DNA from 3 places in the Streptococcus sp. SS-4456 genome. Region 1 is predicted to be linked to each of the others. Evidence: predicted binding sites of a transcription regulator. Region 1 holds the regulator's gene; each other region holds the start of a gene.

The links. Region 1 encodes Rex, which represses fermentation and respiration genes when NADH is low (regulators of the CRP and FNR family bind a similar motif). Its sites were predicted from a motif close to TTGTGAANTANTTCACAA; they were not measured.
Region 2: RFK25_RS01210 (formate/nitrite transporter family protein) is a predicted target of Rex. The motif match lies at 8,330-8,347, and genes of this name have one in related genera.
Region 3: RFK25_RS02595 (formate/nitrite transporter family protein) is a predicted target of Rex. The motif match lies at 7,590-7,607, and genes of this name have one in related genera.

Annotation. Positions count from the first base shown of each region.
Region 1 is NZ_JAVIHI010000007.1:10,083-20,927, reverse strand. It holds gene gyrA (DNA gyrase subunit A) at 85-2,535, shown strand; gene RFK25_RS03240 (class A sortase) at 2,542-3,291, shown strand; gene radC (RadC family protein) at 3,368-4,048, shown strand; gene RFK25_RS03230 (redox-sensing transcriptional repressor Rex) at 4,091-4,732, opposite strand; gene RFK25_RS03225 (DUF4649 family protein) at 4,913-5,116, opposite strand; gene RFK25_RS03220 (DUF1831 domain-containing protein) at 5,119-5,463, opposite strand; gene RFK25_RS03215 (cysteine desulfurase family protein) at 5,465-6,580, opposite strand; gene RFK25_RS03210 (ribose-phosphate diphosphokinase) at 6,592-7,569, opposite strand; gene RFK25_RS03205 (CYTH domain-containing protein) at 7,693-8,268, opposite strand; gene RFK25_RS03200 (GTP pyrophosphokinase) at 8,355-9,026, shown strand; gene RFK25_RS03195 (NAD kinase) at 9,010-9,828, shown strand; gene RFK25_RS03190 (RluA family pseudouridine synthase) at 9,828-10,721, shown strand; gene pta (phosphate acetyltransferase) at 10,742-10,845, shown strand, end outside.
Region 2 is NZ_JAVIHI010000002.1:111,799-122,643, forward strand. It holds gene adhE (bifunctional acetaldehyde-CoA/alcohol dehydrogenase) at 1-1,479, opposite strand, end outside; gene adhP (alcohol dehydrogenase AdhP) at 1,923-2,948, shown strand; gene hisS (histidine--tRNA ligase) at 3,033-4,313, opposite strand; gene RFK25_RS01185 (hypothetical protein) at 4,428-5,129, opposite strand; gene rpmF (50S ribosomal protein L32) at 5,415-5,597, shown strand; gene rpmG (50S ribosomal protein L33) at 5,613-5,762, shown strand; gene RFK25_RS01200 (NUDIX hydrolase) at 5,856-6,443, opposite strand; gene RFK25_RS01205 (helicase HerA-like domain-containing protein) at 6,575-8,107, opposite strand; gene RFK25_RS01210 (formate/nitrite transporter family protein) at 8,377-9,177, shown strand; gene RFK25_RS01215 (PadR family transcriptional regulator) at 9,358-9,684, shown strand; gene RFK25_RS01220 (DUF1700 domain-containing protein) at 9,671-10,426, shown strand; gene RFK25_RS01225 (DUF4097 family beta strand repeat-containing protein) at 10,423-10,845, shown strand, end outside.
Region 3 is NZ_JAVIHI010000005.1:46,234-57,078, forward strand. It holds partial or broken gene RFK25_RS02555 (KxYKxGKxW signal peptide domain-containing protein) at 1-1,211, opposite strand, end outside; gene RFK25_RS02560 (TIGR00266 family protein) at 1,367-2,122, opposite strand; gene RFK25_RS02565 (beta-class carbonic anhydrase) at 2,254-2,727, opposite strand; gene radA (DNA repair protein RadA) at 3,001-4,368, opposite strand; gene RFK25_RS02575 (dUTP diphosphatase) at 4,375-4,818, opposite strand; gene RFK25_RS02580 (YbaN family protein) at 5,048-5,407, opposite strand; gene RFK25_RS02585 (NADPH-dependent FMN reductase) at 5,535-6,137, shown strand; gene RFK25_RS02590 (NAD(P)H-dependent oxidoreductase) at 6,152-7,387, shown strand; gene RFK25_RS02595 (formate/nitrite transporter family protein) at 7,617-8,411, shown strand; gene RFK25_RS02600 (ABC transporter ATP-binding protein) at 8,500-10,284, opposite strand; gene RFK25_RS02605 (ABC transporter ATP-binding protein) at 10,285-10,845, opposite strand, start outside.

The DNA.
Region 1 (10,845 bases):
TGTTTACATGATAGTTTCCAATAAAGAGTTTTATCGTAAAATATGGTATAATAGAGGCACAATGACTGTTGAAAGAGGCATAAGATGCAAGATAAAAACTTAGTAACGGTAAACCTGACAAATGAGATGAAATCATCCTTCATCGACTATGCGATGAGTGTTATCGTTTCACGTGCTTTGCCAGATGTGCGTGATGGTCTCAAGCCTGTTCATCGCCGTATTTTGTACGGAATGAATGAGTTAGGGATTACACCAGATAAACCACATAAGAAATCAGCCCGTATTACAGGGGATGTTATGGGTAAATACCACCCACACGGTGATAGTGCTATTTATGAGGCCATGGTCCGTATGGCGCAGTGGTGGTCGTATCGCCACATGTTGGTAGATGGTCACGGAAACTTTGGTTCTATGGACGGTGATGGTGCGGCCGCCCAACGTTATACAGAGGCACGCATGAGTAAGATTGCTCTGGAAATGCTCCGTGATATTAACAAGAATACTGTAAACTTTGCGGACAACTATGATGCTAGTGAGCGTGAGCCAGAAGTTCTACCGGCTCGCTTCCCTAACCTGCTAGTAAACGGTACAACAGGTATCGCTGTAGGTATGGCGACCAATATTCCGCCCCATAACTTGGGTGAGACGATCGAAGCTGTCAAGCTGGTCATGGATAATCCAGAGGTAACAACTCGTGAAATCATGGAAGTCTTGCCTGGTCCTGACTTTCCAACTGGTGCCTTGGTCATGGGGAAATCTGGTATTCACCGGGCCTATGAGACTGGGAAAGGCTCTATTACCCTACGTTCTCGTACGGAGATTGAAGAATATGGCAATGGCCGTGAGCGGATTGTCGTAACCGAGTTTCCATATATGGTCAATAAATCCAAGGTTCAAGAACATATTGTCAAATTGGTGCAAGAAAAGCGCATCGATGGGATTACAGCTGTTCGGGATGAATCCAACCGCGAGGGTGTACGTTTTGTTATCGAAGTTCGCCGTGATGCTTCTGCCAACGTTATTTTGAATAATTTATTCAAGCAAACCCAGTTGCAGACCAACTTTAGTTTCAACATGTTGGCCATCCAAAACGGGGTACCGAAAATTCTTTCTGTCCGTCAGATTTTAGAATCCTATATTGAACACCAGAAGGAAGTAGTCACTCGTCGTACGCAATTCGATAAAGAAAAAGCAGAAGCGCGTGCTCATATCTTGGAAGGCTTGCTGATTGCCCTTGACCACATTGATGAGGTCATTCGCATTATCCGTAATTCAGAAACGGACGCTATTGCCCAGGCTGAGTTGATGGAGAAATTTGAGCTTTCTGAACGTCAGAGCCAGGCTATTCTTGATATGCGCCTCCGTCGATTGACAGGCTTGGAACGTGACAAAATTCAGTCTGAATATGATGAGCTGATTGCCTTGATTGCTGATTTGGCTGATATTTTGGCCAAACCAGAGCGTGTTGTCACGATTATCAAAGAAGAATTGGATGAGGTTAAGCGCAAGTACGCTGACCCACGTCGTACAGAATTGATGGTCGGAGAAGTTCTTTCTCTTGAAGATGAGGACTTGATTGAGGAAACAGATGTCTTGATTACCCTGTCAAATCAAGGATACATAAAACGTCTGGCTCAGGATGAATTCCAGGCTCAGAAACGTGGTGGACGTGGTGTTCAAGGAACAGGTGTCAAGGACGATGATTTTGTGCGTGAGTTGGTTTCGACCAGCACACATGACCGCCTCTTGTTCTTTACCAATAAAGGTCGTGTTTATCGTTTGAAGGGGTATGAAATCCCTGAGTATGGTCGTACGGCTAAAGGTTTGCCAGTTGTCAACTTGCTCAAGTTGGAAGAAAATGAAGCAATCCAGACTATCATCAACGTGACCAAGGACCAAGAAGCAGACAGCTATCTTTTCTTCGCAACCCGTCAAGGTGTTGTCAAACGGACTAGTGTTTCAGAATTTGCCAATATCCGTCAAAGTGGTCTTAAGGCCTTGAACCTGAAAGAAGATGATGAATTGATTAACGTCTTCTTGACAAATGGTCAGGCGGATATTATCATGGGTACTAAATTTGGTTATTCTGTTCGCTTTACAGAAACAGATGTTCGAAATATGGGGCGTACTGCAACTGGTGTTCGTGGTATCAATTTACGTGAGGGAGATCAGTTGGTTGGTGCGACCATGATTTCAGATGACCAGGAAGTCCTTGTCTTGACAGAAAAAGGTTTTGGTAAGCGAACACCAGCCAGCGAATATCCTACCAAAGGCCGTGGTGGTAAGGGGATTAAGACCCTTAAAGTTGCAGAGAAAAATGGTTCTTTAGCGGGATTGACTACTGTATCGGGCGATGAGGATATTATGGTGATTACAGATACCGGTGTTATCATCCGAACCAGTGTTGCCAATATTTCCCAAACTGGTCGTTCAACCATGGGTGTCAAGGTCATGCGTCTAAACGATGAGGCAAAAATTATGACATTTGCATTAGTGGATGCTGCAGATGTCAAGAATGAAGAAGAGCAGGAGTAGAATTCTATGTCAAAACGTGCTAAAAGTAAAAAAGGAAAAAGTGGGATTTGGCGTAATCTTCTAGCTTTATTGCTGGTTTTGATTTCTCTAGCTCTCATCTTTAACACTTCTATCCGTAATTTTATAATTGGATGGAATACCAATAAATATCAGATTTCTAAAGTCACTGCTGAAGACATTGAAAAAAACAAAGAGGCAGAAACAACTTTTGATTTTGAACAGGTGCAGGCCATTTCTACAGAAGCTATATTGGCTGCCCAGTGGGAAGCCCAACGTTTACCAGTAATTGGTGGTATTTCAATCCCAGAACTTGGAATCAATTTACCTATTTTCAAAGGTGTGGGGAACACATCTTTAATGTACGGTGCTGGAACCATGAAGGAAACCCAGGAAATGGGGAAAGGGAATTATGCTTTGGCTAGTCACCACATTTTTGGTGTAGCCGGTGCCGCAGATGTTCTCTTCTCTCCATTGGATAGGGCCCAGAATGGTATGAAAATCTATATTACTGACAAGACCAATGTTTATACTTATGTGATTGACAGTGTGCAGACAGTTACACCTGAGAGTGTCTATGTTATTGATGATGTAGAAGGACGTACAGAAGTAACCTTGGTAACTTGTACAGACTATGATGCGACTGCACGGATTATCGTAAAAGGTGTGCTAGAATCAACAACGCCTTATACTGAAACCTCACAAGATATACTTGATTCATTTAACAAATCATATAACCAATATGATTATGGTCAGTAAGGTTTAGGACTGAGAATTTTCTCAGTCCTTTTTAATTCTTTTGCTAGATTGCGAATAATTAGGTGAGGAGGATTTTATGTACCAAATTGATTTTAAGGAAGAGGCACTTTTGCCACGAGAAAGATTACTAGAAGTTGGGGCAGAAAAATTGAGTAATCAGGAATTATTGGCTATTTTTATCCGAACAGGAACCAAAAATGAGCCTGTTTCTATCCTGTCCAATAATCTACTCAATCGCTTGGAAAGTTTGGCTGCCCTTAGAGAGCTGTCTATTGAAGAATTGCAGAGCTTGACAGGCATCGGTCGTGTCAAAGCGATTGAAATCAAGGCCATGATTGAGCTAGGAAAACGGATTAACCAGTCGGAGCTTTTATTGAATGAACGTATTTTAGGAAGTGAGAAATTGGGCCGAAAGATGATCCAAGAACTTGGAGATAAAAAGCAAGAACATCTAGTTGCCCTCTATCTCAATACGCAAAATCAGATTATCAGTCAAAAGACTATTTTTATAGGAAGTGTCAACCGGAGTATTGCTGAGCCAAGAGAAATCCTGCATTATGCGGTAAAATGCATGGCAACATCCATTGTCATTGTTCATAATCATCCGTCGGGATCCGTTGAGCCAAGTAGGAACGATTTATTATTTACCGAGAATTTAAAAAAGTCCTGCGAAACACTAGGACTGGTCTTGTTGGATCATTTGATTGTAGGAAATAAGGACTATTATTCTTTTAGGGAAGAAAGTGAGCTATTTTAGAGGATAAAAAGAGAGGAGCCGGGAATTCGGTTCCTCTGTTCATTATTCACCCTTGCGCATAAAATAGAGAAGGGTTTGCAACTCGCTGGTCAGGTCAACATACTGAACGACTACATCTTTGGGAACCGATAAATTGACCGGAGAGAAACTGAGAATGCCTTTGACACCAGCTTCGACTAATATATCGGTTACCTCTTGAGCCTTGATACTTGGTACGGTCAGAATCGCTGTTTGGGCATCTGCTTCCAAAATACGTTCTTTGATTTCAGAAATAGCATGGATGGGAATATTTTCATCAACGGTTCCAACCGCTGGATTGTCATCCGCTTCAAAGGCCATGACAATTTTCATTTTATTACGCTCATGGAAGCGGTAGTGGAGTAGGGCACGCCCCATATTTCCAACACCGACAAGCATAACATTGGTGATGGAATTATCGTTCAGAATTTCCGCAAAGAAATCCATCAATTCTTTTACATTGTAGCCAAAGCCACGGCGACCTAGTTCACCGAAGTAGGAGAAGTCACGGCGCACGGTTGCGGAGTCGATACCGATGGCTTCTGCAATTTCCTTGGAGCTAGCTTTTTCAATATTGCCGGCATAAAAGCGTTTAAAGATACGATAGTAGAGAGAAAGGCGCTTGGCAGTTGCGCGCGGGATATCTGCTTTTTTTTCGTTTTTCACAATGACCTCCTTAAATATGGTTGACGACAATACTATACTAGCTGACTGGTCTAATGCTTATTTTACTTGAGTATAGGCCTACCAATTTTTCATTCATTTTCAATTCTTTCTTCTATTCTAGTCCAAGATTGTGAAAAAATCAACAGATTGGATTGAAAAAGACTAAGCATAAAATGTTGCCTAGTCTAGTGTTTGAAAGTAGCGGTAGAGGTCACCAATGGTTCCTTTATAATCTAACTGGTGACCATCTCGTATTAGTTTGGTTACAGGATAGTAATCAGGAAGAGTGAGGCAACCTGAGAAGGCCAGTTTGGCTGCATCCAGATTGTCAAACTCTTGTTTTCTATCTATTTTGTAAGCATCTTGATAGTGAACAATAATCATGCTTAACCTTCCTTTGTAAATAGGTCACGGTCCACTAAGCTATCCATCAAGAAGTAGAATTTTTCCTGGATGACCTTGTTTCCATTTTCTTTAAAGATATTGACCAAGTGCAAGCCAGATTTGTCTGTGATGTTGATTTTAAAACCATTCAACTCTTTATTGACAATAATCTTTAAAAGAAAACCCTGATTTGAGTTAGGAACTTCTTCCAAGAGGCGCGTGAGTTGGTAGTGACCTGCTTTTGTTTGTTCAAAAGTGGTATCTTTTAGGGTGTATTTTTTGATGTTAGGGCTAATGTGATAGGTAAATGCGCAATCTTTTAGGCTAACTGATTGTTGAAAGGCCATTTTATCCTCCAATAATTTTTTTTAATTCTGTAAGAAGAATATCTATCTCTTCTAGGGTATTTGTTTCAGATAGGCTGATACGGATGGACTCTTTCAATCGATGAGATTCTTTTCCGTACATGGCTTCCAGTACATGACTGTTCTGAACAACGCCAGCAGTACAAGCTGACCCACTTGAAACTGCAATTCCAGCCAGGTCTAATCTCATCAGAACTTGCTCATTGAGCTTGTCTGGGAAACCTATGTTGATGACATGAGGGAGATGGGAACCAGCTTGATTGATATAAAATGAAGCCCCATCTAGTCCGGAAATGAGGTGTTCTTTCAAACTTTCAATATGGGCTGTATGTTGCTCAAGTAACTGGATTTGTTCCTTGAGGGCAAGTGCCATGGCAGCTATTCCTGGTAGGTTCTCTGTGCCTGCTCGGTGTTGTCGCTCTTGCTTACCTCCATGAATAAGTGCGTCAAATCCTTGCAAGCGACTATATAGAAAACCAACTCCCTTTGGTCCGTGAAATTTATGGGCAGATGCAGCTAGAAAATCAATCCCATAGTCAGTGGGCTTCACATCCATTTTTCCGATTGCCTGCACAGCATCTACATGGAAGACTGCCTGATGGTCGGCCAATAGTTGACCAATTTCTTTAATGGGAAGCAGTTGGCCAGTTTCATTGTTGGCAAACATGGTACTGACCAAGATGGTATCTGGGCGTAGGGCTTCTTGGATTTGCTGGGCAGTGATGACCTGATTGATCGGCTGAATATAGGTTACTTCAAACCCAAAGCGTTCCTCAAGGTATTGCATAGTATGAAGAACTGCATGGTGCTCGATAGCAGTAGTAATCAGGTGTTTGCCTTTGGCTTGATTGGCAAGGGCATAGCCCTGAATAGCCAAATTATCAGCCTCAGACCCTCCAGCTGTAAAAATGATGTGATCTGCTGGGAGATCGAGAACTTGGGCGATATCTTGTCTGGCTTGGCGTAAAATTTGGTTGGCTTTTCTTCCAGCCTGGTGAATACTGGAAGGGTTGCCATAGGTTTCTTGCGCTACTTCCAACATCCGTCGGAGAGCAGTGGGAGATAGGGCAGTGGTGGCTGCATTATCTAAATAAATCAAATAAGGTACTCCTAGTTCTCTTTTTCTGGATTTGTAAACTTAAAGAGTGGGCTGAGTGGTTGGTGTTTTTGAATACGATGGATGGCATCAGCAATCAAGTCACTAGCAGTAATAAAGGCGATATTTTTAGGCTCTTGTTCCTTACTTGCGACTGAATCGGTTACAAGGATTTCTTTGATTGGAGAAGCGTCCAGAAGTTCCGCCGCACTACCCGCGAACAGACCATGGCTGGCAACAGCGTAAATTTCAGTAGCTCCGCCCTCTTGAACGATTTTTGAGGCTTGTGAGAAGGTCCGACCAGTATTTAGGATATCGTCAACTAAGATAGCTTTTTTACCAGCAACATCTCCGATGATGTAACCTTCTGCACGCTCAGAATCATCTTGAGCGTAATCGATAATAGCAATAGGAGCATTCAAAAATTCTGCGATATTCCGCGCACGTTTGATACCCGAATTTTTTGGACTAACGATGACGACGTCTTCACCACAGAGCCCTTTTTCCATATAGTAAGAAGCGAATAATGGCTCTGTAAGAAGGTTATCAACGGGGATATCAAAGAAACCTTGGATTTGAGAAGCGTGTAAATCGAGAGTTAGGACACGGTCAACACCTGCTTTGACCAACATATTGGCAACAAGTTTAGCAGTAATTGGTTCGCGTGGAGATGCGGTACGGTCCTGACGAGCATAGCCAAAATAAGGCATAACTGCAGTAATCGTATTGGCACTTGCACGTTTGCAGGCATCAATCATAATCAGCAATTCCCACAAGTGGTTGTTGACTGGGTAGCTAGTAGATTGGATGATATAAACATCTACACCGCGGACAGATTCTTCAATGTTGATTTGGATTTCACCGTCTGAAAACTGGCGTGATGATAATTTTCCTAGTGGAAGACCAGCTGATGCGGCAATTTTTTCAGCGATGGCACGATTGCTATTGAGTGAGAAGATTTTAATGTTATTTTCACCGAGTGGTTGACCCATTTTCAAGTAACTCCTTTTACACACTAAGCTTTTATGAGAAACATAAAAGAAAATTTTACAATAGATGGTTCTATTCTATCAAAAAAAAGAAATTTTTTCAGTATTCAAGTAAAAAAATCAGCCTTATTGGACTGATTTTCGATGGCTAGCAGTTCGTGCAACCTTACTGCTGGCATATTTAAATTGGATGGAGTTCTTCTTGAGAAAGTCTTCAAAGAGAATTTTTCCTTCATGGGCATCCGTCACTTCAACTTCCAGTTCATAGTCCACTTGTCCAGCGTATTCATTTTCATCTAGGGCCATCAGTCCGATGGAGGTTTCTTTTTCATGACGTTTGGTAGTCAGGCTCCCCCAGACAGCCAGTTTGTCAATCGGAACATCTGTGGCTGAGATGATGTCGGCAATGTGTCCTGCGGGCAGTTGGAAGTTTTCGATTAACTGATGAGCAGTCTGGATGTCTAGAACTTGATTGTACTCTTGATTGCCAATTTCCTGGGGAATTTTTAGGGTCAGCTCTGCTATTTCCTTAAAAGTCCGAATACGGAGTGAAAAACGGTGGTTCTTCATATCTAAATCAGGAGTGTCAATATAGTGGTTGGTTTGAAGAACAGGGCTTACGTCTGAAAAATCAGAGAGAAGGCGTAGGTACTCGGATTTGGTTAATAAGGTTTTATACTCAATTTCAAGGTGGTTTTTCATGCAGTAAACCCTTTCAATGTGTTATAATAGAATAGTCTTTGTGTTATTCTAATACAATTTAAAAATTTTGACAAGAAAGGGGCAGTATGGACTTTAACTGGGAAGAATTTTTAGACCCCTATATCCAGACAGTAGGTGAGTTGAAAATCAAACTGCGTGGTATTCGCAAGCAGTACCGGAAAGCCAATCGCCACTCTCCTATAGAGTTCGTGACTGGTCGGGTAAAGCCTATTGAATCCATTAAGGAAAAGATGGCCCTACGACAGATTAAGTTAGAAAATCTGGCTCAAGATATGCAGGATATTGCTGGGCTTCGAATTATGGTTCAATTTGTGGACGATATTGAGGAAGTCTTGGCGATTTTACGCAAGCGCAAAGATATGCAGATTGTTCACGAAAGGGATTATATTAACTACCGAAAGGCTTCTGGCTACCGGTCCTATCATGTAGTTATTTCATACCCCGTGGACACCATAAATGGCAATGAAACGGTATTGGCAGAAATCCAAATCCGTACTCTTTCTATGAACTTCTGGGCGACCATTGAGCATTCCCTAAATTATAAGTACAAAGGAAATTTTCCTGAAGAAATCAAGAAACGCTTGGAAGTGACAGCAAAGATTGCCTATGAATTAGATGAGGAGATGCGAAAAATCCGTAACGACATTCAGGAGGCCCAGGCCTTATTCGATCCTGCACATAGGAAGCTGAATGACGGTGTCGGAAATAGTGATGATACAGATGAAGAATACAGGTAGAAAAAAAATCGCTCTGCTCGCTAGCCGAAATCCAAAGAGTGAGGCAGTTTCCAAAGAACTTTGGACAAAATTGAAAGAAGCAAATTTCATACTGACACCTAAAAATCCTGATATTGTGATTTCAATCGGTGGTGATGGTATGCTCCTGTCGGCCTTTCATAAGTATGAAAAGTTGATTGACCGTGTGCGTTTTGTCGGTATTCATACAGGCCATCTAGGATTTTATACGGATTACCGTGACTTTGAAGTAGATAAACTGATTGAAAACCTTAAATTAGATACAGGTGCAAGGGTGTCCTATCCCATTTTGAATGTCAAGGTCAAACTACTGGATGGTCGGGTTGTGGAGGCGCGTGCTCTGAATGAGGCGACTATCAAGCGTTTATCCAAAACCATGGTGGCAGACGTCATTATCAACAATGTACCGTTTGAACGCTTTAGGGGAGATGGCATCTCGGTATCTACTCCAACAGGTTCGACGGCCTACAATAAATCCTTAGGTGGAGCTGTCTTGCATCCGACCATTGAGGCCCTGCAGATTGCAGAAGTAGCCAGTCTAAATAACCGCGTTTATCGGACCTTGGGTTCTTCTATAGTGGTTCCAAAAAAAGACAAGATAGTCATTGAGCCCAAACATAGTGACCGCTATTCTATTGCCGTTGATAACAAGACCTATGTTTATGATAATATCGAAAAGATAGAGTACCAGATTGACCAGCATAAAATTCATTTTCTTGCTACGCCAAGTCACACCAGTTTTTGGAATCGGGTCAAAGATGCCTTCATTGGAGAGGTGGAGTAATGCGGTTTGAATTTATAGCTGACCAGCATACCAAGATTAAAACCTTTCTGAAGAAGCATGGTGTTTCAAAGGGCTTGTTGGCAAAAATCAAGTACACAGGTGGCAATATTTGGGTCAATGATATGGAACGCAATGCAACTTACTTGCTTGATATTGGAGATAGGGTTACAATTGACATACCAGCTGAGGAGGATTTGACTGGAAGTTTGAAACCGATTTCCTTTCCGCTGGATATTATCTATGAAGATGATCACTTTCTTGCTATCAATAAGCCAGTTGGATATGCTTCGATACCCTCAGCACTCCATTCTTCTACCATTGCCAATTTTGTCAAGGGCTATCTGGTCGATCAGGCTTATGAAAACAAACAGGTTCATATTGTCACGCGCCTAGACAGGGATACTTCTGGTGTCATGCTCTTTGCCAAGCATGGCTATGCCCATGCTCGACTGGACAAGCAGTTGCAGGCCAAGCTGATTCACAAACGCTATTATGCTCTGGTTAAGGGAGAGGGTGTTTTGGAAGCAGAGGGAGATATCATTGCCCCAATTGGTCGTCCAGAAAATAGTATTATCACACGTTGTGTGACCAAGACGGGAAAATATGCCCATACTTCCTATCGACTTGTGCAATCATGGGGAGATATTCATTTGGTAGACATTCAGTTGCACACTGGTCGAACACATCAGATTCGTGTCCATTTTTCACATATTGGTTTTCCTTTATTGGGAGATGATATGTATGGTGGCAGTTTAGAATGTGGTATTCAACGTCAGGCTTTGCATTGTCACAATTTGGCTTTTGACAATCCCTTCTCAGCCCAAAGGATTGACTTGGAAGCTCCACTTCCAGACGACTTTCAGGCTGTTATTACATTGTTAACTAATAAATAATATTTAAAAGGAGAATTTTAATGGAAATTCGGAATTTATTTGGTGAAATGAAGCAAAAAATCGTAGGTAAAAAACTACGTATCGTTTTCCCAGAAGGTACAGATGAGCGCGTCGTGCGTGCAGC
Region 2 (10,845 bases), on a different contig from region 1:
TTCAACGTCACGACATTTTTGGAGGTATTGGATAGAATCACGTTCGAAGTATGTTTTAGAAGGAACTTTAAACCATTGCATATTATTTCTACGTCTTCCTACTTTCTTGATGTTGAGCAAGTTCATCGCACTTACGTTATCACTGATTGAGTTACGTCCATAAGAACCACAACCAAGTGTCAATGATGGCAAGAAGGCATTGTAAACATCACCGATACCACCGAAAGTAGATGGAGAGTTCCAGATAACACGAATCGCACGTACGATTGTACCAAATTCTTTGGCCAATTCCGCATCTTCTGTATGGATAGCTGCTGAGTGACCTAGACCATGGAATTCAACCATTTGACGAGCTGCTTCCAGACCTTCTTCACGGCCTTCAACTTTCAAGACCGCAATAACTGGTGACAATTTCTCACGAGTCAATGGTTCTTTTTCACCGATTTCAGCAACTTCAGCTGCCAAGATGTTAGTCCCTTCTGGAACTGAGAAACCAGCTTGTTCAGCAATCCATGCAGCTGGACGACCTACGATGTCCGCATTCAATTTGCCTTCTGCACAGTTCTTGCAATTGGCTTTTACACCGAAGCAGTACTCTTCGAGAAGGGCTTTTTCTTTCTTATTAACAAAGTAAGTTTTGTAAGATTTGAATTCAGCTACAAACTCGTCATACACTTCCTTATCAATGATTACTGCTTGCTCTGACGCGCAGACCATACCATTATCAAATGACTTAGACATGACGATATCATGAGCAGCTTGACGGATGTTTGCAGATTTTTCAACATAGGCAGGAACGTTACCGGCACCTACACCAAGAGCTGGTTTACCACAAGAGTAAGCTGCACGCACCATGGCGTTACCACCCGTTGCAAGAATTGTCGCAATACCGTCGTGCTTCATCAATTCAGAAGTTGCTTCCATAGATGGTTTTGTTACCCACTGGATACAGTTTTCTGGAGCACCAGCTGCCACAGCTGCTTCATAGACAACACGCGCTGCGTGAGCTGAAGACTCTTGAGCAGATGGATGGAAGGCAAAGACGATAGGGTTACGTGTTTTCAAAGCAATCAAGGCTTTGAAGATGGCAGTTGACGTTGGGTTAGTCGTTGGCGTGATACCACAGATAACACCAACTGGCTCAGCAATCAAGGTCAAGCCGGTTACATCATCTTCTTCGATGACACCAACTGTTTTTGTATGGCGCATATTGTTAACAACGTGCTCGCAGGCAAACAAGTTTTTAGTTGCCTTGTCTTCGAATACACCACGTTTGGTTTCTTCAAAAGCGTGCATTGCCAATTCACCGTGTTTGTCAAGAGCAGCTACCGAAGCCTTAGCTACAATGTAGTCTACCTCTTCTTGACCAAGTTTGCGGAACTCATCAAGAGCAACCAAACCTTTTTGAACAAGCTCATCAACGTGCTTGCGAGCTTCTGCTAATTTTTCTTCTGGTGATACAACTTTTTTATCAGCCATTGTGTTCCTCCAAATTTTCTTATTAACATTTTGTTAATTTTTTCACAATCTTATTCTACAACTTTTTATTTTATTTGTAAAGAGAATTTGTTATTTTTTTCACATTTTTTCTGTTTTATTTTTGAAAACGCTTTCTTTTTGTTTATCTGGAGTGCATTTCAGAAAACTTTCTGAAATGTATCTGTTAACAGCTTCAAAAATAAACCTAAGACATAAAAATCTAACAACTAACCCCCTTGGTTTCTATTTTAACAGGAAAACGCTTACAAGTAAATGGTTTTTTATGAAAAAATTTCAGTAATTATCTGATTGTTTTCAAAAACAGATACACGCCTCTCTCATCTGATTTACTTGCATTTTCTTGTTTTATGTGATATTATTAACAAGAAAATATCTATATTAACACATCCAAAAAATGTGCTGCAATAAATAGGAGGTCTGCCATGAAAGCAGTTGTCGTTAATCCAGAATCTACTGGTGTTGTCGTTGTTGAAAAAGAACTTCGTCCACTTGAAACTGGCGAAGCTCTGGTTCAGATTGAATATTGTGGTGTCTGCCATACTGACCTACACGTTGCTCAAGGTGATTTTGGCAAGGTCCCTGGCCGTGTTCTTGGGCATGAAGGGATTGGTGTCGTTACTGAAATCGCCCCTGATGTGACCAGCTTGAAGGTCGGCGACCGTGTCAGCGTTGCTTGGTTCTTCCAAGGTTGTGGTACTTGCGAATACTGTACTACTGGCCGTGAAACCCTCTGCCGTACAGTAAAAAATGCAGGCTACTCTGTTGACGGTGGTATGGCTGAGCAATGTATCGTAACAGCTGACTATGCGGTAAAAGTTCCAGAAGGTCTTGATCCAGCTCAAGCAAGTTCTATCACTTGTGCCGGCGTTACTTGTTATAAAGCTATTAAGGAAGCACACCTAGAACCAGGTCAATGGATTGTCATTTACGGTGCAGGTGGACTAGGCAACCTTGCAGTCCAATACGCTAAGAAAGTGTTCAATGCCCACGTTATCGCTGTAGACATCAATAATGACAAATTGGAATTAGCCAAAGAAGTCGGTGCAGATGTCATCATCAATGGTCTTGAAGTGGAAGACGTGCCTGGATATATCAAGGAAGTAACTGGCGGCGGTGCTCACTCAACTGTCGTAACGGCTGTTTCTAAGGTTGCCTTCAATCAGGCTATTGACAGCGTTCGTGCAGGCGGTTATGTGGTTGCAGTCGGGCTCCCATCTGAATACATGGATCTCAGCATTGTCAAGACAGTACTAGATGGTATCAAGGTTGTCGGCTCTCTAGTTGGTACTCGTAAAGACCTAGAAGAAGCCTTCCACTTCGGTGCTATAGGCCTGGTTGTTCCAGTTGTTCAAAAACGCCCTGTAGAAGATGCAGAAGCCGTCTTTGATGAAATGGCTGCCGGCACTATCCAAGGCCGTATGGTACTTGACTTCTGCCACAGTCACTAATTTCTACTCTACTAAAGTTAGAAGCGACTCAATTGTCGCTTCTTTTTTGCTTTTAGAACCAGAAAAAAGTAGCAGCCCTCGCTACTACTTGTCTAATTTTTCTAAAATGCTTGCGAAATCTGTTTTTAAGATTTCCAGGCTTGTTTCAACCTGACTTCTAGTCTGGTTATTTTTTACCACAACCTGTCCGCTTTCCAGCTCGCTTCCACCAAGTGTGATAATGGCCTTGGCTCCAAAGACATCTGCTGACTTAAACTGGGCCTTGAGCTTGCGGTCCAGATAGTCGCGCTCTGCTCGGAAACCTTGTTTGCGGATGGCTTGAACCAACTCAAGCGCTCCGCCATTGGCCTCCTGACCTAAAACTGCGATATAGACATCTAACTGGGTGTCGAGAGGAAGCTCGATGCCTTGCTTTTCAAGGACTAGGATGAGACGCTCAATCCCCATACCAAAGCCAAAAGCTGGTGTTTCCGGACCACCGAAATAGGACACCAAGCCATCATAACGGCCACCGGCACAGATGGTCAAATCGTTGCCACCCACTTCTGTCATAAACTCGAAAATAGTGTGGTTGTAGTAGTCCAGACCGCGTACCATGTTGGTGTCAATGGTGTAAGCAATGCCTAGGCTGTCCAACATGGACTTGACCGCTTCAAAGTGGTTTGTACTTTCTTCATCCAGATAGTCCAGGATAGACGGTGCGTTTTCCACAGCAACCTTGTCTTCTTTTTCTTTTGAGTCCAGAACACGCAGGGGATTTTCTTCTAGACGGCGCTGGCTATCCTTAGATAGCTGGTCCTTGAGTGGCGTCAGGTAGTCAATCAAGGCCTGGCGATAAGCGGCACGGCTCTCTGGATTGCCTAGACTGTTGAGGTGGAGGCGGATGTCTTTAATCCCTAACTCCTCAAAGAAGTGGTAGGCCATAGCAATGGTTTCTACGTCTGTCGCTGGATTATTGGAACCAAAGCACTCCACACCAATCTGGTGGAACTGGCGCAGACGACCAGCTTGCGGGCGCTCGTAACGGAACATGGGACCCATGTAGTAGAACTTAGCTGGTTTTTGTACTTCTGGGGCAAAAAGCTTATTTTCTACATAAGAACGGACAACGGGCGCTGTCCCTTCTGGACGGAGGGTGATATGCCGGTCGCCCTTGTCATAGAAATCGTACATTTCCTTGGTCACAATGTCCGTGGTATCCCCAACTGAGCGACTGATAACCTCGTAATGCTCGAAAATTGGTGTGCGAATCTCAGCGTAATTGTACTGTTTGAAAATGCTGCGGGTAAAGTTTTCCACGTACTGCCACTTGGCTGATTCCTGTGGTAGTAAATCCTGGGTTCCTTTTGGTTTTTGAAGTTTCATGGGCTTTCTCATTTCTCTATATCTTGCCCCTTATTTTATCATATTATGGACATTTTTGGAAATGGCAGAGCAGACAAAAATCCATGTCTCCTGACACGACCATGGTTTTAAAAGTTATTTCTTATCTACAATCTGGAAATTCAAGTCGCTCACTTCTATCTCAACCTCAAGTTTTTCTTCGGAGTTGAGATTGAGGAGGTTTTCTAAAGCCGTTTCAGCAAAAGTCGCGACTTTTTCTTGGCGTTCTGCGTCATTCAAGACTTTCTCACTTGTCTTGTAAATGGCTTCTTGGGATTTTTCATTTAAAAATTCCTGTGCCTTTTGTCCAGAGGTGAAAGCATCCACTGCCTTATCGACAAGACCATTGCTATTATTGCTGATTTTGATTTGTCCATGCTGTTGAGAATCAACTTCGACAAGGACAGGCTTCTTGAATGTCAAGGTGTTGTTTTGAATGTGAACATCTGACTGCTCAATTCCTTCCAAGACAAGTTTGAACTCTGTCTGGACAGGAATATCTACAGACATTTCCCGCCCAACAAAGAGCTTGGTAATGGGCTCTGTCCAGTCTGGCCACTCTTCTAATTTATTGTTTTCAAAGGTCTGGTTGGCAGTGGTTGCTACCTCAGCTCCTGCCACAACTAGCTTGCTTTCCGCTTCAAACTTCTTGATAACAAATTCATACTGAACCTTGTGGGTCCCTTGAAACCAAGCAAAAATACTATTTCTGAACCAGATAATACCTAGACCTAAGACCAGCAATAAGACCAAAAGGCTAGCCAACTTTTTCGCGAAAAACTTCCCAACTGTTTTCATACAGTTCTCCTTCATATTTGAATTATCGGAACTTGTCCTACAACCATTATATATATATATATATATATATTGTCAAGTGTTTTTGGCATTTTTTTGACTATTTTAACAAAGTTAGGTAAATTCTGCTCGCTAGAAGCATTTGAGGCAAAAATTTTAAAAAAAATCTGTCAAGTAACTTTACTTTACAAAAAACTTTTGTTATACTGTTAAAGTTGACGAAAGTCATACGCACTATTTTAGATTTAAAAGGGGCTTGGCCCTGACATTTAATGGAGGAAGAAAGAAATGGCAGTACCTGCACGTCGCACTTCAAAAGCGAAGAAAAACAAACGTCGTACTCACTATAAAGTAGCAGCTCCAACTGTGAAATTTGATGAAACTACTGGAGATTACTCACGTTCTCACCGTGTATCTTTGAAAGGATACTACAAAGGACGTAAAATCGCTAAAGCTGCTTCAGCTGAATAGTAGAAGGGAGATACCATGCGCGTAAATATTACACTTGAACACAAAGAATCTGGTGAGCGTTTGTACCTTACTTCAAAAAACAAACGTAACACTCCAGACCGTCTTCAATTGAAAAAATACTCACCAAAATTGCGTAAGCACGTTATTTTTACTGAGGTAAAATAATTGAATTGAAAAAGCACTTGAAATCAATGATTTCAAGTGCTTTTTTTGATTTTATCAAGCCTTCATGTCTACATTTTTAGATAAAAATCATCCTCATAGACGATCGCTCATAATCTCCACAAAGCGATGGGTAAATTGGGCTGTCATGCCCCAGATATTTTCTGGAAGACCTTCGTAAAAGGGTACAGACCTTTGATGGTGACTAAAGGGATAATCAACACCCCCCCGTAAGCGGTCAAAGGGAAAATCGCAATCCGGCAGGACTTTGGAGGTCAAATCATAATATACCGGACTTGTTTGCAGTAGATAGTCTAACGGAACGGTGAACAGGCGAGCTACTTCTTCATTGGGTTGGAGGGCCTGCCAATCCAGATCCAAACAACCAACATAACAACGAATGGTTGACTGGGCAAAGACCAAGTAATCAATCTCTCCCAGTAATTCCACCTGCTCTGGCTTTATATTCAGCTCTTCTACTGCTTCACGGACTGCTGCTTCCTTAGCACTTTCACCAACCTCAACCCTCCCCCCTGGAAAAGATACCTCTCCTGGCTGGGAAATTCCTTCACTACGGACTTGATAAAGGACCTGCCACTGATTGTCTGACCAGACTAATGGCAACAAGACAGCGTACTCGCTTTTTTGTCCCAAAGGTTGGGGCTGATATTCCTTCAAGATCATTCTACTCTCATCAATCATCTCTCTATTCCTTACTAATTAGTGATGCACACCCACTATCTTAACCAATTTCTACCAATCCTACAAGTATCTTGATCCAAAAAACTGAGAAGTTGCCTTCCCAGTTCGTCATCTTATTTTCCTTTTAGCATGCCCATAATACCACGAGTCACCACGCGCCCAACTTCCCGTCCGACCTGACTCATCAGATTCTTGGTAAAGCGGTCCATCATGGAATCCGTTTTGCGACTGGCTGGTTGGCTGGCTTTTTGAGCCGCCTTAGCCGCTTCTTTCTGGGTCTTTTCTTCTATTTTTGCAGCTTCTTTAGCTTCTTTTTCCGCCTGTTTTTCCGCTTCGGCCTGCTCTGCTTTTTGGATAAGTTCGGCTTCTTTTGCCTCTGTCATGGCTAAAATCTGTTCGTGGGCTGATTCACGGTTAACCGCGTCAGCATATTTTTCCATCAAAGGAGAATTATTGATAACTGACAAGAGGGCACTTGGCTCCACGGTTCCTAGCATACTTTTTGGAGGATAAATGGTCACCCGGTCCGCAAAGCTAGGTGTTCCGTCGGCTTGCAAGGTGGACACAACTGCTTCACCTACTTGCAACTCCTGAATAACCTTGGCCAAGTCCTCACCACCTTCTTGACGGAAGGTTTCAGCAACTGTCGCAACTGTTTTGAGCTCTTTTGGTGTAAAGGCACGAAGACCATGCTGGATACGATTACCCAACTGGGCTGCGATGCTATCAGGAATATCCGTCGGATTCTGCGTTACGAAGAAAACCCCTACACCTTTTGAACGAATCAAACGGACAATCAATTCAATCTTTTCAAGAAGAACTTTTGGTGCATCTTTGAAGAGAACATGGGCCTCATCAAAGAAGAAGACCATCTTAGGCTTGTCCAAATCGCCCACCTCAGGTAGGACTTCATAAAGCTCAGACAAAAGGCTGAGAAGAACCGTTGAATACAATGTTGGCTGATTAAACAGCTGAGTAGCTTGGAGAACGTTGATTACCCCACGGCCATCTTCTGCTGTACGCATCAAGTCAGCAATTTCCAGACTTGGCTCACCGAAGAAAATCTTACCACCTTGTTGCTCCAAAACGACCAGGCTACGCAAGATAGCACCAACCGAACGAGCTGGAATATTTCCATAATATTGGCTCAGCTCTGCCGCATTTTCAGCCACAAAATTGAGCATAGCTCGCAGGTCCATCAGGTCAATCAAGAGAAGGCCACGCTCATCTGCAACACTAAATACGATATTCAGTATAGATTCTTGAGTGTCATTCAAGCCCAAAAGGCGTGTCAATAAGACAGGTCCCAACTCTGAAATGGTCATGCGGACAGGAGTCCCATTTTCCCCCAAGACATCCCACAACTCAACTGGATAGCCAACTGGACTATAATCATGATAGTGAGTCTTCTCTAGACGACTAGGATCAATCTCCTTGGTATTGGCCGCAACCAAGCTATTCAAATCACCCTTGATGTCTGATAGAAAGACAGGAATGCCCGCGTCACTCAACTGTTCCGCCAAGACCTTTAAGGTCACTGTCTTCCCTGTACCTGTCGCACCTGCGATGATTCCATGGCGATTGAGCCGCTTGAGCTGCATCTCCGCTCGACTGTTTCCATAGCCAAAAGCAATAACATCTGACATATTCTAGCCTCATTTCCGATTTTTTCTAGCTTTATTGTAGCATAGTTTTCAGGAAAATAGCAGAGCAGATAACTTAGCTTTCACATAAAATATTCATATACATTCTTTCTACATATCATGATTTTCAGACAAATGAAGGTCATCTGTCAATTGATAACGGTTACTTTTGTTTTTTACTGAAAAACACTTACTTTTTTAGCGGTTTTCTGTTATACTCTTTTATTGTGAGAACATTCTCAAATACGTTTTAAAATACAAAGGGGATTATTATGGCAGCACAACCAGATTCGCTGATTTATAATATCGACAAAAGTATCAAGAAAAAAGCAGACTTGATCGAAAACAACTACTTTGCCTATGCTATTCGTGCAACCATGGCTAGTGTCTATCTAGCAATCGGTTTGGCCATCTCAGTTTATACGGCTGACAAGCTCAATCATATCGTCCCTGATTTAGGAAAATTCAGTTACGCTTTGATGTTTGGTTGGTGCTTGGTCATGATTTTGTATATGAACGCTGAGCTCGGTACTTCAAACATGATGTATATGACTTCTGCTGTTCACCGCAAGGTCATTCCTACTAAAACTGCTTTGAAAATCTTAGCAACATGTATTTTCTTCAACTTTGTCGGTGCGGTTATCGTCTGCTACCTCTTGTCTTTGACCTTACCATACCAACATATTGATCCACACAGCTACTTGTTAGAAGCAACTGTTGCTAAACTTGCCAAGACACCATTAACACAGTTTGTGGAAGGAATCTTTGCCAATATCGTTGTAAACATTGCTGTGTTTGTTACCATGCGTATGAAAGACGATGCAGGTCGTGTTATCTCATTGATCTTTATCATCTTTATCTTCGCCTTCCTTGGCTTTGAGCACGTTATCGCAAACTTCTCTACCTTCTCACTTGCCTTCTTTGCAAATGGTGGACCAGTTGAAGGAATGAATCTCTTGAGCGTACTAAGCAACTTCCTCTTCTCAGGACTTGGAAACTACGTTGGTGGTGGTCTCTTAATCGGTCTTCTCTATAGCTGGTTGAGCGATAAATCAAAACTTTACGTTGACTAATATAACTGTTTACGGTTGGAAATCCAACCGTATTTTTTTTGTAATTTTTGCACATATATTCTTGACAAAATATTTGTTTAGGTGTATATTTAACATATAACAAGATTTGATATATAACAAATAACGAATATATGCCAAATCTAAACCTACTCACCCAACTATCAAAGAAAGGAGTGTCCTATGCATTTTCCAGTCCCCGCAGTGCTGACAGAATTTCTCATCATGGCTATTTTAGAATCCGATGATTCCTACGGATACGAAATCTGTCAGACCATCAAACTGATTGCCAACATCAAGGAGTCCGCCCTCTATCCCATCCTGAAAAAGCTAGAGCAGAATGACTTTTTGACCACCTACTCCCAAGAATACCAAGGCCGTATGCGCAAGTATTATAGCCTGACCCAGCTAGGCCATGAAGAACTGGTTCGGCTCAAAGATGATTGGGACACCTACACAACAACCATCAACGGTATTATAGAAGGGAGCGTCCGCCATGACAAGAACTGAGTACATGGAGCAGTTAGAAAAACACCTGAAAAAACTACCCCACAAGGAATACTTTGAAGCCATCAACTTCTTTAATGAATACTTTGACGAGGCTGGTCCAGAACGGGAAGCAGACATTATCGAAGAACTAGGCTCACCAAAAGAAGCTGCCAGCGAACTCATTAACAATATTCTCAATAAGCAAATTCAAGAGGATAAAGAAAGAAAAGAACCGCTCCAGCTAACTTGGAAGCACTGGGCTGGACTGGGAGCCTTGAGTATGCTGGGATTATTTTCCTTCTTCCTACTCTTTATCATGGGAGAATTTATAGGATTTATTCCATTGTTTGCGACCCTTATCCTTGGAGCCTTTTTCCTCGGTCGTTACTTCCGCAATTTTAGCCAGACCAAACGAACACTCTGGTTAGCCATCCTTGCAATCATTTCCCTGCCCATCGCCATTCCTCTCCTGCTTATTCTACTAGCTAGCCTATTGGGTTTAACGGCGCTCATCTTGGCCCTCATTGTCGGCGCCTTTGCTTTGGGTGTCGGACTTCTCACCAGCGGTGGCTATCTGATTTGGGAAGCCTTTAGCCTTATGTCAGAAGGTTTCAATATCTTCCTCATGGGGTTTGGGTCAGGTTTGTCTTTGATTGGCGGAGCTATTCTCATCTACATCTTGACTGGATTTTTTGCCTACTGGTCTTGGCGACTGGTCAAGGATTGCTTCAAATGGATCTTGAAACGAGGTAAACGAGCATGAAAAAGAAACTAACCATCGCCATTATTATCGGCTTTGTCAGCCTGATTGTTGGCTTAATTCTAGCTGGAATTGGATTTTTTACAGGAGGCATTACTGGTTTGGTAGAGGTAGCTGCTCCCAAGGAAATTCACCAAGCTTACACCGACCTGAATAGCATTAAAGTTGACTTTATCCCTCATAGCGTCTACATCAAAGAATCTAGTGACAGCAACTACCATGTGACTTATGCTAATTCTGACAACAATATGCAGAGCCCACTAAGTCTATCCGAAAAAGATGGGACATTAACACTTACCTCTCAAAGACGAGAGTTTAAAATCGAAGGAATTATGCAGTTTTTTGGGGAACTCTTAGCCCAACGAGGTATTGATGTCAACACCGTTACCATTGAAATTCCAAAAGGAAAGACCTTGAATAAA
Region 3 (10,845 bases), on a different contig from region 1:
GTAACAGCCGCGACATACAATCCAGCATAGGCTTCTGTCAGAGACTGAACGGGTTGGTAAGTCACTGTCCATTCAATTAGATTGGTAGTCGTATCAAGACGACCCTCAACTATTGAAATCTGTCGGTCCCTATATTTTGCAGAATGGTCTGACTCTGAAAATACTAATATACTTGAAGACGCCCGTAGTTGGCTCCCGACCATTGCCGTTCTTGAAGTAAGTTGATTGATTCTTCCTGTCAAACTATTTGCCGCCTGAGCAATCCTCATGCTAATAGCATCCAGTTTGTCCTGTTCATCCACTCCTTCCTTCAAAACTTGATTTACCAGCACCACAGCATCATCCGCACCTTGCTTGGCCTCGAGATACTGTTGGTACTGTGTTGAAGATATCTCAATCGTATTAGGTAAGCTGTGCCCCATCGCCACCTGTAAAGCTGATACTGCTAAATGAAACCGACTTGTATCGAGCGATTTCGAGGTAGCAGTCATAGACTCTGAAGTAACATTTTCTGAAACAGACTCTGAAGTCATCTCAGATTGTTTCCCTTCCTCCAAATCGCTTTCAGAATTGGATTGGATTGAAGAAGACACAATACTACTATGTAGGATATTTGAAGATGTAATGGTGTCTGATAGAGATGTAGAGAGGGATTCAAGCGATGATATTGTAGCGGATTCTGAAGCAAATGTAGAATAGGAAAGTGATTCCGATATTGATTCAGATTCTGATACAGATTCCGAACTAGAAATAACTCCAGATACAGACTGGCTTGTGGATATAGATATTGATTCGGATTGAGCAACTGAATTCCCAAGCGACTCAGAGAGAGAATTAGCTAAGCTGGCACTATCTATTTCTGCAGAATGAGAAGCTGCTGCACTTGAAGTAGTACTCATAGCAACCGAGTCCGTGGTCGCTAAAACGGTCTGATTAGTCTCTGAAACTACTATCTCCTCGGCCATTACAATTCCAGCTTCAGCATAGCCACCGATGATGACACCAAGGAGAGCTGCACTTTTATTATAAGCATCATTTCTCACCCAGTCTGATTGCTGATTTGAAAGCAGCTTATTATTGGTAAAATTTAATTTCTTAGTTTGAATACTTGAAAAAATAGTCCGCACCCAATTTTTCCCGGACTTATGCATCCTAACCCTTGTTTTTCTTGAAATTTCTACAATGTTTGTCTTTCTCTTAAAACGTCTCACAATTTTTTCCTTTAATACACAATACCCCTATAGTAAACTATTTTATGTATCAATGTCAAATTTGAAATATTGTTAATGCAGACAAATATTTTGGTGTTTCACTATTGACCAACAAGGATTCTGAAAAGACTCAACCAGCCTCGGCTGGTTGAGTCTTAAAAAATCGCATCAAGAAGAGATGTACTACCTCCTCCACCATCGCCACCTGTTACGATATGGCTACCGATAACTTGAGCAAAGGTTTCAATATTCAAGCTTTGTACATAGATTTCCCCATAGCCCGAGAAGGTATTAACAATCCCTTCGCCAGTACCAATGGATTGTAGGAAACCATTTTCCATGTGAATATCGTAGTTAAGGTCACGGCTCCAAGCTACCACATGGGCATTATCAATGGTAATACTCCCGCCATCCAATTCAATCTTCTTAATCGACCCGAAAGCATTTGCCAAGAGGGTACCCTTACCCTCTGTCGTCATAACAAAGAGGCCACCCTGACCACCAAAGAAGGCACGACCAACACTTTGGCGTTCCATCTTATACTGAGCTGAACCATCAAGGGCCAGAAATGCGCCATCATTAAGGCGGTATTGTTCTGCCCCAAGTTCCAAGGCAATGACCTGCCCCGGAGTTGATGGAGCAAGAGCAATCTTTCCATCGTCACTATTGGAAATGGCTTGCGTGATAAACATGGACTCACCTGATACCATAGAACGACCAATGGCACCTATGAGCTTACCAAAACCAGAGCCTCCACGGGCATTAAGCTTGGTATTCAAGGTCACACTCGGTGTATGGTAGACCATGCTTCCTTGTTGAATATAAGCCGACTCTCCAGCTTCTAAGGCAATTTCCACCAAAGGAAATTGCATATTGCTATCGATTGTGTATTTCATTCGATTGTCTGACATAAGAAGGTCTCCTTGTTTTGTATTGTTTTTATAACACAATTCTACAACTAAAACCAAACCCTGTCAAGTATTTTTGTAAAAAATAAAGGAATCCAAACAATTAGACTCCTCCTGTCATCATATAACCTCTGTCATACGGCCCCATCATAAATAGCCCCTGAAATTTCAACGTCATCAGGTATGAGCGGAGATTGTTTCAAAAGAGCAATATCCTCCCGCACGCTTTCTTCTATGTCTGTAAAAGGAAGAAAGTCCTGACCAGCCACATCCACTCCCAAATCTCGCTTGAGTTGGACTACAAATTCTTCATTGGTAAAGGTCTGGGCACCGCAGTCTGTATGGTGGAGCACAACGATTTCCCGCGTACCGAGTTGCTGCTGGGAAATGACAAGCGAACGAATCATGTCTTCTGTCACGCGCCCACCCGCATTCCGCAGAATGTGAGCATCACCCAGATCCAAGCCCAAGGCCTGAGCCACGTGAAGCCGTGAGTCCATACAGGTCACGATAGCCACCTTGGTCTTTGGACGAAGAGGCAAATGGTAATCACCATGCAGGTCAACATAAGCCTTGTTGGCCTTCATAAAGTTTTGAAAATAAGACATAGGACCTCCTTGTCTGATGAGAGGGAGTGGGAAAGAACTCGACCATTCATAGAAGAGTTCGTCTTCCCACCCCCGCACAGTTGATTAGGTCAGATTTGGAGTGTAAAACACGAACAAATCTGCCAATCAACCACTGCGCTGAGATGTTGACACTAACGTTGAGAAGCTGTGCTGGGCTTTTTGCCCAGCCTCTAAGTTAGACCTAGCTTATCACATTCCCGACTATTTGTCGCAAAAAGAGGAGCGACTAGCTGTCACTCCCGAATGATTTCATCAGTTGAATACTTTCTGCAAGACTTCGCCAATGGTTGTCACGCCGACAACAGTGATTTCCTTGGGTACCTTGATACCTGTCAGGGAATTTTTAGGGGCATAGACCTTGGTAAAGCCCAATTTGGCGGCTTCGTTAATCCGTTGTTCAATCCTATTGACGCGGCGGATTTCCCCTGTCAGACCGATTTCGCCTATAAAACACTCTTGTGGGTTGGTTGGTTTGTCCTTGTAGCTGGAGGCAAGGGCAACTGCGACTGCCAGGTCAATAGCTGGCTCATCCAGTTTGACACCGCCTGCTGACTTGAGGTAGGCATCTTGGTTTTGAAGGAGCAGGCCTGCCCGTTTTTCCAAAACTGCCATAATCAAGCTGGCACGGTTGAAATCCAAGCCTGTCGTGGTCCGCTTGGCATTGCCAAACATGGTCGGCGTCACCAGAGCCTGCACTTCCGCAAGAATGGGGCGGGTGCCCTCCATGGTCACGACAATCGCAGAGCCAGTCGCCCCGTCCAGACGCTCTTCCAGAAAGACCTCACTTGGATTGAGTACTTCAACCAAGCCCTGCGACTGCATTTCAAAAATGCCAATTTCGTTGGTAGAGCCGAAGCGGTTTTTGACCGCCCGCAAGATACGGAAGGTGTGTTGTCGCTCGCCCTCAAAATAGAGAACGGTGTCCACCATGTGCTCCAAGGTCCGCGGTCCAGCCAAGGTTCCTTCCTTGGTCATGTGCCCGACGATAAAGGTTGCGATATTATTGGTCTTGGCAATCTGCATAAGCTCGTTGGTCACTTCACGGACCTGACTGACAGAGCCTTGTACGCTGGAGATGTCAGGGCTCATAATGGTCTGGATCGAATCGATAATCAGGAAATCTGGCTTGATTTTCTCAATCTCAGTCCGAATGCTCTGCATATTGGTCTCCGCATAGAGATAGAACTCGCTGTCGATGTCGCCCAAACGCTCGGCACGGAGCTTAATCTGCTGAGCGGACTCTTCCCCCGACACATAGAGGACGGTGCCAATGGTGGACAACTGGGTCGATACTTGCAGGAGCAAGGTGGACTTGCCAATCCCTGGATCGCCTCCAATCAGGACCAAACTGCCCGGCACCACGCCGCCACCGAGGACGCGGTTGAACTCTTCCATATTGGTCTTAGTGCGGGCCACTTGAATGGACGATACTTCATTGAGCTTCATAGGGCGGGTCTTCTCACCTGTCAGGCTGACCCGCTCATTTTTGACTTCCGCAACCTCCACTTCCTCGACAAAGGAAGACCAGGAGCCACAGTTGGGGCAACGACCCAGATACTTGGGCGAGTGGTACTCGCAGGATTGACAGACAAAGGTTGTTTTTTTCTTAGCGATGATGATTTCCTCCTATTTCCCTGTCGAGCCAAATCCACCTGTCCGAACGCCATCGGCCTGGTCGCCGTCAGCCAAGAGGAAGGGGGCAAAAACAGCCTGTACAATTCGCTCACCAGCCTCCACCACAACGATTTCTTCTGTGATGTTTCGCATCTGGGCAAAGATGTGACCTTCATTGGCTGGATTGCCATAATAGTCGCCGTCGATAACCCCAACCGAGTTTATCAAGACCAAGCCTTTCTTGCGAGGATTGGACGATCGGTCGTAGAGGTAGAGGACCTCGTTGGCCTGCATATAGGCCTTAACACCAGTCGGAACCAGCTTAATCTCGCCTGGCTCCAAGCTGACCCTCTCCGCAGCCTTCAGGTCGTAACCTGCGGCATGAGCTGTCTCACGTTTTGGCAATAAGTTTTCATCTGTAAACTGGCTGACCAGTTCAAAACCACGGATTTTCATAGTAGTTTCCCTTCAATTTCTTCATGCATAATACGCTCTCTATTATAATTTATTCGCAGGCTAAAAGCAAAACTCCAACCTAATGGCTGGAATTTTGAATTTATTCAAACACAAACTGGTTGTGGTAGAGTTCAGCATAGAAACCACCCTGTTTAAGAAGCTGGCTGTGGTTGCCTTGCTCGATCACTTTTCCGTCTTTGAGGACGATGTTCAATCCTCAAATCTGACTTTATTTCTCCTGTATGACCCAAAACAAATAGTAAGTGATAAAGATTGTTAATAGTCCCAGTCCTATTTTGACCAATAAAATAGGAGCCAGCCAGATAGAAATTGCCATGAGTAAGTAAATTTGCCAGATGATTTGCTTTTTTCGTTTGCGGGAAATGGATTTAGTCTCAACGTAATCAGCTACGTAAAATTGATAAATTTTTGTATTGCGTAGCCATTTTTCAAACCTTTTTGAACTTCTCGCAAAGCAAAAACCAGCCAAAAGTAAAAAAGGGGTTGTCGGAACTATCGGCAAAACAATCCCAATGACACCAACCATCAAAGAAACAAAACCAAATACTAGATAGAATATTCTCTGCATACTAATATTATACCAAAAAAACTCGTGAATTTTTGAACAATTTTATCACATTTTCAGAAAACGCTTGCATTTTATTGGATAAACGGGTATGATAAAGGTACCAAATTTAGGAAAGAGAGAAGACGCTATGAAACTTCTAGGACTGGTCGGAACAAACTCCGCTCGCTCAACCAACCGCAAACTCTTACAGTACATTGAACAGCACTTCGCTGATAAGGCAGATATCGAACTGGTTGAAATCAAAGAACTCCCAATCTTCAATAAACCAGCCAATCGAGAATTACCAGAAATTGTCAAAGAATTGGTCTCAAAAATTGAGGCTGCTGACGGAGTCATCATCGGAACTCCCGAATATGACCACTCTATTCCAGCTGTCCTTATGAATGCCCTTGCTTGGGTATCATACGGTGTCTATCCACTATTAAACAAACCAGTTATGATTACTGGTGCTTCTTATGGAACACTTGGTTCCTCTCGTGCCCAACTACAGCTACGTCAAATTCTCAACGCTCCTGAACTCAAGGCCACTGTCTTACCAGATGAATTTTTATTGTCACATTCCTTGCAATCCTTTGATGCCAATGGGGAGCTCATTGATTTAGAAACTAGTCAAAAACTGGATGCCATCTTTGATGACTTCCGCCTCTTTGTCACCATGACTAGCAAGCTGTCTAACGCAAAAAAATTACTCCAAAAAGAAGCTGAAAACTTCGATTGGGAAAACCTGTAAGAGAGGAATATACTATGAAATTTGTCGGAATTGTTGGATCAAATGCAGATCAGTCTTATAACCGCATGCTATTGCAATTCATTCAACGCCACTTTAAAGTGAAGTTTGAACTAGAACTTTTGGAAATCAAAGATGTTCCAATGTTCAATCAGGACGAAGACCAGTCTGATTGTTTTGCAATTCAATACCTTTACAACAAAATCACCCGTGCTGACGGGGTCATTATTGCTACCCCTGAGCACAATCATACCATTACCCCTGCCCTTAAGAGTACTCTGGAATGGCTCAGCTTTAATTTGCACCCATTCGAAAATAAACCAGTTATGATTATCGGGGCATCTTACTACGATCAAGGAACTTCTCGTGCTCAAGTTCACCTACGGAAAATTTTAGATGCACCAGGTGTCAATGCTTACACACTACCAGGTAATGAATTCCTCCTTGGTAAGGCCAAAGAAGCTTTTGACGATAAGGGCAATATCATCAATGAAGGCACCGTGAAATTCTTAGAAAGCTGTCTAGACAACTTTATCAAGTATGTCGGTGTTGTATCCAAATTGAAAAAACCAAAACCGATTGAACCAGAAGATTTGGACTGTGGAAAGCCGATTGCGACGACCATCCACGGCATCGATCCAGATGATCCAGACTGGTTGGAAAAAGCTGCCAAACAGGTCAATGCCGTTGAGGGAAATACCTATGTGAAATTGGACAACGGTCTCCTCACCGTAGACCAACTCAATATGTTCCTCAATGCGATGCCATTTGAATTGACCTATGCAGATGATAATAACCAGTTCCTCTACTACAACAATAGTCACCAAGAACCTGAAACCATGTTGGGTAAACGAGTACTTGCTCAAGTAGGAAATCGCCTGTCAACTGTCCACGGTACGCTACCTCCTGCCCGCATGAAGAATGTTGAATGGGTTGTCGGTACCTTGCGTAATGGTAACCAGGAATATGTTCGTACCATTGTACCTGGTACCCCTGCTGAAATTATCAACACCCACAACTACCAAGCTATGTACTATCCTGACGGATCCTACGCTGGTATCAATGAAATTATCTTTAATTTCAAACCATGGCTAGATTGGTATCTTGAAGCTACTGGTCAACGCTTGGTTGGTGGTTCGGGAACTGCCGCAGCTCCTGCACATGTTGACGCAACCTCTGGTGCATCAGATGCTGGTAGTGCCCCTGCGACTTCCACACCGACAGATGCAGATTCTGGTGCATCCGCTCACTAATCGTTCACATATAGTGGCTGGGAAGAAAGCCCAGCACCTCTTCTCAGAGTTCGTGTCAACATCTCAGCGCAGTGGTTGATTGGCAGATTTGTTCGTTTTTTACACTCCAAATCTGGCCTAATCAACTGTGCGGGGGTGGGAAGACGAACTCTTTTTAGACTGGTCGAGTTCTTTCCCACTCCCATATTTTTCAAACAAAACATTGATCATGATTTCACAAGGAGTTCCTATGTCACCATTTCAAGAAAAAATTTCAGCTGCTGTTTCAAAAAAAGAAGCCCTTTTTGACGAAAGTCTAGGCCGCTATGCCTTGCGTTCTATGTATGCAGGAGCCTACCTGACTATGTCAACAGCTGTCGGTATTATCGGAGCAGACGTTATTGCCAGTCAATTTCCAAGTTTGTCGCGCTTTGTCTTTACCTTCATCTTTGCTATTGGGCTGGTTTTTGTTCTTATTTTTGGTGGTGAATTAGCCACATCTAACATGATGTATCTCACAACTGGTGCCTACTATAAGCAAATTAGCTGGAAAAAAGTAATACAGATGCTGCTGTACTGTACTTTCTTTAACTTTGTAGGCGCTACTATTCTAGCCTGGCTATTCAATCAGTCCTTCTCCTACCTCAATCTCTCTGATAAGAGCTTTGTCGTCAATGCTGTTACCATCAAACTTGGAAAATCTGACTGGAGTAATTTTATTGAAGGGATCACGGCTAATATGTTTGTAAATATGGCAATCCTTGGCTTCATGCTCATCAAAGAACAGTCTGCTAAGTTCTTTGTCATCATTTCCTCCATTTTTATGTTCGTTTTCCTCATCAATGAGCATCTGGTCGCCAATTTCGCATCTTTCATGCTCCTAGCTTTTAACGCTACTCGAAGCAATGTCGAAGCCTTCAATATGATCAATATCCTTCGTCAATGGATTGTGGTCTTTTTTGGAAATTGGCTCGGAGCCGGTCTCTTTATCGGTATCGCCTACGCTTGGCTCAATCAAACCAAAACCAACCATATTGAACAGTAAGTCTACCACAAAAACAGCCAAGATAAACCACGTCCTAAACGTTTAAGGATTGTGGTCTGCTTATCTTGGCTGTTTATTTTTCTATATATTATTCAAACACAAACTGGTTGTGGTAGAGTTCGGCGTAGAAGCCGTTGAGCTTGAGGAGCTGGCTGTGGTTGCCTTGCTCGATCACTTTTCCGTCTTTGAGGACGATAATTTCATCCGCGTTGAGAATGGTTTTGAGGCGGTGGGCAATGACGAAGCTGGTCCGTCCTGCGATAATAGCCTCCATAGCTTTTTGAATTTTGGCTTCCGTCACCGTATCAACGTTAGAGGTTGCTTCGTCCAAAATCAAGACTTGTGGGTCTGTCAAGAGCGTACGGGCAATAGAAATCAACTGTTTCTGACCAGTTGAGAAGACATTCTCATCATCGGTCACAAAGGTTTCATAGCCCTCTGGCAAGCTCATGATGAAGTCGTGGATATGGGTGGCACGAGCTGCGGTTTCCACCATTTCCTGCGAAATGCTCTCATCACCAAAGCGGATATTGTCCGCAATAGTACCCGAGAATAGCACTGATTCCTGCAAGACAATACCGACCTTATCCCGCAAGCTGTCCAAGTCATATTCCCGAATATCGCGACCATCAAAGGCCACACTACCACCATTGACATCGTAGAAGCGGTTGATCAAGTTCATAATGGTTGTCTTACCAGACCCCGTCGGACCAACGACCGCCACCATTTTACCCTTAGGAGCAGAGATAGACACCTTGTCCAAGACCTTCTGGCCTGGTAGGTAGCCAAAATCAATGTCCTTGATTTCAACACCTTCTTTTAATTCGGTAAATAGCGGAGCGTTTTGAGGGCGAACTTCTTCAGGCTCATCAAACATTTCCTGAATACGATGAGCACCTGTGAAGGCCAGTTGCAATTCTGCCCAGCTGGCGGCAACCTGCATGATTGGCTGGTAATACTGTTGCGAATACTGAACAAAGGTCACCACCAAACCAAGTGCGGCAGCTGTTTCCAGCGAGCTATCATTGAGAACAATGCTAGATCCTGCAAAGATAACAATGGCCGTATTGACCAAGCTCATACCATTCATAAATGGAAAGAGAATCCCACCAAACAAACGACCCTTGAAGGTCGTACGACGAACTTCTTCATTGAGTTCTAAGAAACCATCAATCGTTTCTTCCTGCACTCCCTGTACAATAATCGCTTTTTGTCCAGAAATTTTCTCGTCCATGTAGGCATTGAGCTTAGATACCGCAGCCTGTTGCTTGTCTGTATATTTACGTGACAGACGAATGATGACGACCAAGGCAATCAAGGCAACTGGCGTAGAAGCAATAGTCACCAAGGCCAAGCGAGTATCCTGACGGAACATCATAATAACCATACCGACATAAAGAGCGATGTTGGTCACCACTTGGGTCAAGGACTGGTTAAAAGCGTTTTGGATATTGTCCAAATCACTGGTAAAGCGAGAAAGAATATCCCCATCCTTGTGGCTATCAAAGAAGGCAACTGTCAAACGTTCCAACTTGCCAAACAAGCCCTTACGCATACGGTTGGTCGAATGAGCTACGATACGCGTGAAGAGGAGGGTGTAAATCAAGGAAGCCACAACCGTAGCCGCATAGGCAAAGAAAAGATTGAGCATAACCCCATTAAAATCCGTCATATCAGGCTTGAAATCTGACTGCCCCATCTGTTCTGCAGCAAAATAAGCCTGCCCGATTTTCCCCATCTCTGCAATGGCATTTCCAAGGAAAACAGGTGTCTTAACCTGCAGGTAGGTCGCTGTCACAATGGCTAGAAAAATCACAGCAAAGGACAGTTTATAGCGTTTAAAATAAAACCAGAAAAATCTAAGTGTTTTCATCTATTCCTCCCTCCCTTTCTGTGTTTCGTAGATTTCACGGTAGACATCGTTCGTAGCTACCAACTCGGCATGGGTCCCTTGGCCGGTCAGACGACCTTCATCAAGAACCAAAATCTTATCAGCTTTGACAACAGAAGAAATCTTCTGGGCAACGATGACAGTGGTTGTCCCCTTCAAATCATGGTTGAGAGCCTCTTGGACTAGTTTCTCAGACTTGGCATCTAGGGCAGAAGTCGAGTCATCCAAGACCAAAACCTTAGGCTCGCCAATCACCCCACGAGCAATGGACATCCGCTGCTTCTGACCACCAGAGAAGTTATTTCCACGTTCTTCTACTTGGCTCTCATAGGTACCATCCAAGCGGTCGATAAATTCTTTGGCTTGGGCAATACCTGCGGCCCGCTCCAAGCGTTGCAAATCAGCACCAGGTGCCCCCTGACGCAAATTGTCCGCAATGGTTCCCGAGAAGAGAATAGCCTTTTGCAAGACAATCGATACCGTATCACGCAGAGTGTTCTTGCTGACTTCTTTCAAGTCCCGACCACCGATGGATACCGTTCC